DNA from 2 places in the Paenibacillus sp. FSL P4-0081 genome. Region 1 is predicted to be linked to the other one. Evidence: riboswitches for the same ligand, from Rfam matches in the RefSeq annotation. Region 1 holds a riboswitch; the other holds the start of a gene.
What was found. Region 1 has a riboswitch for cyclic di-AMP ahead of P40081_RS00500 (C40 family peptidase). Riboswitches for the same ligand answer to the same signal wherever they lie in the genome.

Region 1 (4,761 bases):
TGCTGGCACAAGGGGAGTACAGGAGGAAGGCTGGAATCTGCATCAGTACCATGGCACATCTGAGTTCTACAGTGACTTCGGTATTTACAATGTAACCATCTCCGTCCCGTCCGATTACAAGGTTGCCGCCACCGGATTTCCGGTGAAGAACGCGCGGCTGGTACAGGACCGCAAAATCTATCAGTTCTACGCAGATGATGTTCATGACTTCGCCTGGGCGGCATCGCCGGATTTTGTGGTTGCCGAGAAGGCCTTCTCCGCGCCGCAGGTGCCCGGAGTAAAGATCAAGCTCTATCTGGACCCGCTGCATAAGGATCTTCAGGAGCGCTACTTCCAGGCCGCAGAGGCTGCCCTGACCGCCTTCAGCAAGTGGTATGGCCCGTATCCTTACTCCACCTTATCCATTGTAGTCCCGCCTGAATCTGGCAATGGGGCCGGGGGGATGGAATATCCGACGCTGATCACTGCCTTCGGTGCTGCCGAGGCATCGCCCGGCACTTCGCTTGAACGGACCGTGATCCATGAGATCGGTCACCAGTATTTCTATGGCATGGTCGCCAGCAATGAATTCGAGGAGGCGTGGCTGGACGAGAGCTTCACCTCATATGCCGAAGACCGGCTGATGGAGCAGGAATATGGCGTTGCCTCAAGCCTCCCGCTGCAGTCCAGTCTGGTCTCCTCCTCGCAGCCGCTCAATCTGGAGACGTGGAAATACACCGGAGATGATGCCTACACACGCAATGTCTATATCCGGGGCAAGCTGGTGCTCCGTGACATCGAACGGTTAGCAGGAGCCAAGAACATGGATGCCATTCTCGCTGCTTATGCCCGTAAATACCGCTTCAAGCATCCCTCAACCGCTGACTTCCAGAAGATTGTGGAGAAAGTAACCAAGCAATCCTGGCAGACTTATTTTGACCAGTATGTCTACAGCGGCGGAGCCCCTGATTTTGCAGTAGACGACATCAGGCTCACGGCTAAACGGGACGGCGGCAACGGAGCGGGGATTCAATATGATGCTGTAGTTGAGGTAAGTAACAAGGGCAGCCATTACGGGGATGTCCCTGTAAAATTTATTTTCTCGGACGGGTACTCGGTTCAGCAATACTGGAACGGCGAAGGGAAGACAACATCGTTTGAATTATCGTATAAAGCACCTCTGGTCTCCGCCGAGATTGATCCGGGACATTCCATACTGCTGGAGAGCAAGCATCTCAATAATTTCAGAATGGCGGAGCTTGAGCACAATACTCTTTCCCGCTGGACGCTCAGTGCGACGACACTGCTTGAAACCCTGCTCGGAACTCTTGTCTGGTGAGGTGAAGGATTGTGAAAATTTCGATAACCCGCGGTTGGCACAGCATGAAAGAGCAATTTTATATCCTGATTCTGCTATTTATCTACCGGCTGTTCTGGGGCTACTTCATGTACAAGTTCATTAAAAGCGCCGTCGTTCCGGTACTGCTGCGCTATCCGGATGCGAATGCCGGCGGCAGTAGCATAGGCAGGCTGCTGTATTATATTGAGGGGCAGGCTGCGCTGCACACGGACCCGGACGTCCGGCAATGGCTATGGCTGCTCCTGGCACTGACTCTGTTGCGGCTGCTGCTCTCCCCCTTTATCCGGGCGGGCCTGCTGCACGAGCTTCACCAGGAACGTGCCGGGGAGCGCGGACTGTTCTTTTTTCCCGGGATGAAGCGTTATGGTCTGCCTGTACTGCTGTTCAGTCTCGTTGAATGGGCGCTGGCCCTTCTGCCGCTCTATTGGCTGCTGCCGAAGATGTACCGTCTGCTTCTGAACGGCATTCTCGATTATCCGCTGCTGCTGACGCTCGTGCCTTATGTGCTGGGCTGGCTCGTCTACCTCTTCCTTATCCGCAAGCTGCTGCTGTATATGCAGTTCGGTTATACCGCCGGCACGGGCATGTTCACTTCGCTGCTGGTCTGTCTGAAGGTGCTTCTCCACTCCATCGGGATATCCGTCATTATAGGCGCAGGAAGTCTGCTGACGCTGATCCTCTGCAGCGCTGCAGCGCTCTTCTGCCCCGGCCTCCCGGCCCTGTTCCTGCGCCAGGCAGCTCCACTGCCGTCCACCCTATTCAAAATGTGGGGCATAGCCGCGCAGTATCATCTCTGGTCCAGTAAATCATTCCCACAATAATCGGCCGCCAAAACGGCATACTAAAAGAGTCATCGCCCCTCTGGTGAGGTGCATGACTCTTTTTTGTTTACAGCTGCGACAAGTGCATTTGCAAAACTGTAAATCCTTTGGTACAATGATGCCTGTACTACTAGTAACAAATTTGTAATCTTTCAAATGGAATGAAGCAGCTATGTAACCGAAGCCTTTAACCTTATGTCGATATGTCACTATTCTGGTGCACAAAACGCCGAATTCCCTGCACCGGGGAGTGGGGGAACCATATTTTGGGTGAATTGATCTCGCTTTAGAGGGGTCATAGGGGAACCTTCTACCGAATCCTTAAGCTAACCTCGCAGGCCTTGGAAGGAGTACATCTTTTGAGAAGTCAGAATTTTAAGAAGAAATGCACCGCAGCAGCGCTGGGTCTTGTGATGGTATTCACACTTGGAGCAGGCAGCGCTTTCGCAGATTCCAAAATGGATACTGTGATCTCAAAAACCATTGGAACGTCATATAAAACCGGGGGCACCAGCACCAGCGGCTTTGATTGTTCCGGATTCACCAAATACGTATTCAAGAGTATCGGCCTTACCCTGCCGCGCACCTCTAAGGCACAGTACAGCGTTGGAACAGCCGTATCCAAGAGTAATTTGCGTTCCGGTGATTTGGTATTCTTCAATACCCTGGGCAACGGAGTTTCCCATGTCGGTATTTATGTCGGCAATGGCAAATTCGCACAATCCTCCACTTCGCGTGGTGTAACCATCAGTTCGCTGAGTCAGGCATACTGGGCCAACCGCTACGTTGGCGCTAAAAGAGTGATGAGCACAACAGCCTACCAAGCTGTCGCTTACGATTGAACCCTTGAACATTTCCTCGAATATTCGTACCTCTAACAACTAAATGTAACTTATACGAGCCCGGTTTTGATTATTGCCGTAATCATTTCCGGGTTTTTCCTTTTCCTTATTCTACCTTTTACACTCATCTGCAGGCCCTGAAACACCTTTTTATCCCAAATCCAAAGAAAAATCCATCAATAGCTCACCTGCTGCGTAAATATGAGTCTTTCTATGCAGCTATAACTCTAAAAAACGCAAAAAAAATGCATTAATATGTTATAAGTGATTGCCAAGCGCCCTAGTCTTTGCTACAATTATCGCAGTGAGCTTTTAGTAACATTTTTGTAATTATTGAATCGCTTTTAACAAAGGTTTTGTCATGTATTGAATAACAGCTAATCCTAATCAACAGTCGTGCCGAGTTCCCTAAAGATTTAGGGAAACGGGGGAACCAACTTTGGGTGAATTGACCTCCTATTCTAAGAGGGGTCATAGGGGACCTTCAACCGAACCCTTAAGCTAACCTCGTAGGCATTTGGAAGGGGTATTTACTTTTGAAGAAGAAGCTAGCAGCCGCAGTACTAAGCTTTTCCATCATCTTCACCATTGGAGCAGGAAGCGCTTTCGCGGATTCCAAAATGGATAAAGTTATCGACAAAGCCATCGGGACCAAATACGTATCCGGCGGTGTATCCACGAACGGTTTTGATTGCTCCGGATTTACAATGTATGTTTTTGATAAGATCGGAATTAACCTGCCCCACCAATCCGGCTCCCAATATGAGATGGGCACTGCTGTATCCCGCGATGAAATGAGACCGGGCGATCTTGTATTCTTCAATACAAGCGGCAAAGGCATTTCTCATGTCGGTATTTATGTTGGTGACGGTGAGTTCGCACATGCTTCTTCCTCGCGTGGTGTAACCATCAGTTCGCTGAGTGACAGCTACTACGTCAACCGCTACGTTGGCGCCAAACGGATTATGAGTACAGATGCTTACAAGACTGTGGCTGCGGATTCCGAAGAGAATGACGATGTGCAATAATTTGTCCTAAATATAAGCGCTTTTCCAGGATTTTTGCCGAAATCTTGGAGGAGGGCTTATTTTTTTGTCTATAAAATTACTTACCCCGCTCTATATTTGTAAAACACCAATTTCGCTCTTTCATAAAATATTTATTGGCGTTTGTCAAGTTCCGGTCTTTCTGCAAGGTTTTTGCGTCGAATCCGGCTCGTTTTGTATATAATATTTATAGAATGAAGTAATGTTCCATTGAAAGGAGGCCTCCGCTTATGATAAGTTCCCCGGTAACTTTTTATGTTGTTCCTATGGAGTCGCGGCATGCTGCTGAGATCTGTGAGTGGAACTACAGGCCCCCGTATAATATTTACGGCTGGATGCCCTGGGAGCAGATGCAGGCGCTCGGTGTTGAATTCGGTGATCCGCAGCTGCGCAGCGAGCAATACGTTTCCGTTGTGAATGGACAGGGAATCCTGTGCGGCTTCGCCCAGCTGTTCCCTATGGAGGGTGTAGTCCGGCTTGGAATCGGCATGCGGCCCGATCTGTGCGGTCATGGCATGGGACATCTGTTCATGAAGGCCATCGTTCAGGCGGCTTTGCAGCGTTATCCGGAACGGGAGATCGATTTGGAGGTACTGACCTGGAATCAGCGGGCCATCCGTGCTTACCAGAAATGCGGATTTACCATAACGGATACTTATGAACGCAGAACCCCAACTGGCGATAAGCCATTTTATTGTATGGTCTATGAGAAA
Region 2 (4,761 bases), 2.1 Mb from region 1:
AGGGCTGGATTTACAGCGCGCCGCAGCAGAGCAGATGGATGCTGCAGCCGGAGTGCGAGCGCGCCGGCGTTCCTCAAGGAGGAACAGCAGCACTCCAGGCGGAGCCGCTGCAAAGCGCATTCCGCAGCGGCGCGGACGAAGCGGCGCTCGCGTCCCGCTGTGCCTGGTATCCGCAGGCCGGATGGCCGGATACCGTGGCCTGCGCCGGGAATCTCGCGCGTATCTTCGGCGAGGTTCCCGGCGCGAAGGCGCTGGCCTGGAGCCGGCTGGCGGTGACAGCGCCGGGCTTCACTGACACCCGGCTGAGCCTCCGCAGCCGGGACGTGGCGGCACTCCGGGTCTATGTGGATGGCAGGCTTGCCGCCATCCAGCCCGGGGGGAGTGCCGGGCTTGAATGTGTGCTGCCGCTGGGCTTCGGCAGCCATGATCTGCTGGTCGAGGCCGTCTGCGGCGGCCCGGACTGGGGCTTCCGGCTGGAAGCGGCGGACGCAGGGGGAGAAGCGGAAGCGGACACCGTGAACCTGGTCTTGCCGCATCCTGTGGAAGGGCAGGCAGGACCCTGGCTGTATCTGGGGACCTTCCTTGCATCGGCTGCACCGGAGGCTGCTGCGGCGGCTATGATGGATACTCCCTTTGGGGAAGGGGCGGAGAGCTGCTTCTGGCGGGTAGACCGCCCCGGCGGAGCGGTCAGGCCGTATCTGGAGAGCACGCTGTACGGACGCTGGAATTATCCGCTGGGCGTGACGTTATACGGGCTGCTGTGCACAGGGACAGTGCTGGATGATTCCCATTACACCGCTTATACCAGAGGCCATATTGAGCAGTGCACACGGCTTCATGAATATTCACTCTGGGACACGGGCCGTTACGGCGCTCCGGGAATTAATCAGCAGCTGGCGCTAATCGACTCCCTGGATGATTGCGGCTCATTCGGTGCGGCGATGCTGGCAGCGCACAGCGTGCAGCCGCTGCCTGGAGCAGCCGGGGCGGCAGAATACATTGCCCGCTACATTCAAGGGACACAGTCCCGTGACGAGGCGGGTGCGCTCTACCGCACCCGGGGCACGACCGATTTCATGCAGGGAACAATGTGGTGTGATGATTTGTATATGAGCACCCCTTTTCTGGTCCGGTACTATCAGCTGACCGGCAATGCTGCCTATCTGGATGACGCCGTGGCCCAGTTTCTGCATTACCGCGCGCGGCTGTTCCAGCCGGAGCTTGGCATTATGCACCATGTCTATGACTATAAATTCGGCAAGCCGAACGGTGTGCCTTGGGGCAGAGGCAACGGCTGGGTGCTGTTCTCACTGACCGAGCTGCTGGAGATTCTGCCGGAGCAGCACCCGCAGCAGCCGGAGCTGCTGGATTATTTCCGGGAGCTGTGTGAAGGGTATCTGCGGCTACAGGATGCAGCAGGGCTATGGCATCAAGTTCTGACGGATGCTGAAACCTATGCGGAGGCATCCTGCTCTTCAATGTTCGTGTATGCCTTCGCGAGAGGGGTACGCAGAGGCTGGCTGCTCAAGCCGCAACCCTACGCCGCTGCAGCAATACGCGGCTGGCACGCCCTTGCCGAATACTGCATCGACAAGCAGGGGAATGTCTACGGCGTCTGCCGGGGATCAGGCTACTCCTTCAATAAGCTCTATTACAAGGAGCAGCTCACCTGGCAGCTCAACGATACTCACGGAATTGGCATAGTACTGCTGGCCGGTATTGAAGCGCTGGAGCTTACGCGGGAGCTGGAAGCACAGAAACGATAAAGAAATTATACTGTATTGATAATATTTGCCGGCCGGGGCTGTCTAGTAAGCAGATTCACTGCTTACTAGACAGCCTCTTTGCTATGTAACAGCACTGCTCCAGAGAAACGGAGCAAGAAGGAGTAAATCATCGGCCGCTTAAGAACGAAAGCAAAGAATACGCCTTCATTCATGCAGGGACGGCATTTTTGGCTTCTTTTGTCAACCGCAGCGTTTTACATTAAATGGCTGCAGGCGTAAGATTCAAATCAACAACCGAATGAAATTTAACTGTTCTCAAATGGCTGAATTCCAGTAATGGGAACGGGGGAACCAACGGTGATTACGGCTTTTGCTCAGATAGCGGCCGCTCACCTGGGGTGAATCCTTGCTGCATGCTGTAACGGTGCTCCGGCAAGGTAGGGCAATCTCGCTGCCCGAATCCGTCAGCTAACCCCGTAAGCCTCGAAGAGAGAGGATGAGCGCCATGATCGATTAACCGACCACGGAGAGCCCTGCTGCTGCTGTGGTCTTTTTGCTGTGCAGGCAGTGGGGGAAGACGGTCTGAATCAAGAATAACAATTCATATAACAACGTAAAAAGTATCTTTATAATGTGATCTGAACTGCCTAAGGAGGTGATCGTTATCTTAACTATATTTATCGTGTGCTTCTGGGTCGGACTGCTCCTGCTCCTCAGCGGCGGACTTCACGGGCATAGCCTGGCGGGTCATCTGCATGCGGGGGGCGGTGACGCCGGGGGTCCGGGCTTTGTGCCTATACTCCCGCTGATGGTGTTTGTAACAGTCTGGGGCGGCTCTGGTTATGTGCTTATCCGCTTCAGCGGAATGAGCGTGCTTGCAGTAGTGCTGATCTGTACCATGATTGCCTTGCTGACAGGGTGTCTGATGTATGCAGTGCTGGCCCGGGTGATGACCCGGTATGACAGCAGCATGAATGAATTGGATTATGAGCAGGCAGGGCAGCTTGGATACATCAGTGTGCCTGCAGCGGATGGGGCAGCCGGGGAAATGAAATATGTGCTGCACGGAACGATGCGCTCCATTGGAGTGCGGGCAGCAACCGGCCAGCAGCTCGTGAGGGGCGACAGGGTGATTATTTTGAAGGTGGATAAGGGAATGGCGGAAGTAACCCTCTTCGAGAGGGAATTCGGAGAAGTATAAATGACGGGGAGTGTCGGACCAAATGGTTATTCTTTATTTAATCTCAGGCATTGTTGTTGTTATTCTGCTGGCTTTGTTCAGTATCGTGACCGCTTATAAAAAAGTCCCGCCCAATCAGGCGATGATTGTATACGGTCTCGGCGGTAAAAGAGTGGTGCAGGGCGGCGGGACGTTCGTCATCCCCGGCTTCCAGAACAATAAGACCATCTCGATGATGCTGATGAGCTTCGATGTCATTCCGGCGCAGGCGATGTTCTCCCGGCAGGGCATCAAGCTCAACCTGGAGGCGGTCGCCCAGATAAAAATCAAAAGCGATCCCACCGCTATTCTGACGGCCAGTGAGCAGTTCATCGACCGGCCGGAAGAAGACCGCGAGACGATTATCCTGCATTCGGTGGAGGGCCACCTGCGCGGCTTAATCGGGCAATTGACGGTGGAATCCATCCTAAAGACGCCTGATGAAATCAACAGCAAGATGAGGGAGACCTGCTCGGAGGACCTCGACAAGATGGGGCTTGAGGTCGTCAGCTTCACCATCAAGAAAATTACGGATGACAAAGGGTATATCGACAATATGGGGGTTCCGGAAATTGAGCGCATCCGCCGCGATGCCAGCATTGCCAAGGCGGAAGCGGAACGCGACATTCAGATCAAGCAGGCCGAGGCGGAGAAGGAATCCTCCATTGCCAAAGCCAATGCGCATCAGGCCACCATTGAAGCGGGAACCGCCGCCCGCGCGAAGGAATCCCTGTTTGAGAAGGAACTGAACATCAAGCAGGCGGATTTCAAGCTGGAGACAGAAGTGAAGAAGGCACAGGCGGATCTTGCGTATGAATTGCAGCAGAACAAAATTAAGCAATCGCTCGTTACCGAACAGGTCAAAATCACGCAGATGGAAGCGGAGGCCAACCGCACAGTCCGGGAAATTGAAGTCGAGCTGAGACAGCGGGAGCTGGAGGCAACGGTGATCAAGCCTGCCCAGGCGGAGAACCAGGCTACGGTCATGAGAGCGGAAGCCGCCAAGCAGCGGCAGATTCTTGAGGCGGAAGCCGAGGCAGCGACAACGACCAAGCGCGGACTGGCCACGGCGGAAGCTGAGCTGGCGAAAGGGAGAGCGAATGCGGAGATTGTCCAGCTGGCCGGAGCGGCGGAAGCGGGAGCCCTGGAGAAGAAAGCCGAAGCGTACAAACAGTTCACACAAGCTGCGCTTACCGTGGAATTCCTGAAAATACTGCCGGAGCTGGCTGAGAAAATTGCTTCCCCGCTCGCCAAGGTGGATAAGATTACAGTGATTTCCCAGGATGGAGCTACCTCAGGCGTGAACAAAATTACCGGTGATATCGCCAAAATAATGGCCCAGGTTCCTGAGTTGACCCAGACGCTTACCGGTATGAATGTGACCGAAGCGCTCAGCGGACTGCTTGGCCGGGATAAAGAGCAGTAATTCATATACAGCAGCAATAAAGCCGCCGTTCTTTCGTTAATGGAGAATTGCGGATTTATTGCTTTTTTGTGTGCCGGTTATTCTCACTGGTCACAGACGTGAAGCTGGATTTGTAGTAAACTGGAAGGAATGTACTGTCTGCTCGCAATTATTCTACAGAAAAGAATGTGATATATTTATGCAGCTTCAGGCTCGACTGCCGGCCAAAAAATGGCTGGAGAAGTACCTTTCCGGGGAAGGGATGGATTACCGGCAAATTGTAGCTTTATTTATTCCGATCCTGATTGACCAGGCTTTCATCATCGGGCTTAATCTGGTAAACACTGCGATGATCAGCTCATCCGGCATGGCGGCGGTCAGTGCGGTGAATATGGTAGATTCACTGAATA

Region 2: another riboswitch for cyclic di-AMP. It lies ahead of P40081_RS09245 (NfeD family membrane protein); the one in region 1 lies ahead of P40081_RS00500 (C40 family peptidase).

The regions. Positions count from the first base shown of each region.
Region 1 is NZ_CP009280.1:102,773-107,533, reverse strand. It holds gene P40081_RS00510 (M1 family metallopeptidase) at 1-1,318, shown strand, start outside; gene P40081_RS00505 (hypothetical protein) at 1,363-2,160, shown strand; cyclic di-AMP (ydaO/yuaA leader) riboswitch at 2,378-2,516, shown strand; gene P40081_RS00500 (C40 family peptidase) at 2,574-3,002, shown strand; cyclic di-AMP (ydaO/yuaA leader) riboswitch at 3,390-3,533, shown strand; gene P40081_RS00495 (C40 family peptidase) at 3,539-4,030, shown strand; gene P40081_RS00490 (GNAT family N-acetyltransferase) at 4,279-4,761, shown strand, end outside.
Region 2 is NZ_CP009280.1:2,171,557-2,176,317, forward strand. It holds gene P40081_RS09240 (glycoside hydrolase family 88/105 protein) at 1-1,766, shown strand, start outside; cyclic di-AMP (ydaO/yuaA leader) riboswitch at 2,039-2,225, shown strand; gene P40081_RS09245 (NfeD family membrane protein) at 2,383-2,928, shown strand; gene P40081_RS09250 (flotillin family protein) at 2,951-4,372, shown strand; gene P40081_RS09255 (MATE family efflux transporter) at 4,551-4,761, shown strand, end outside.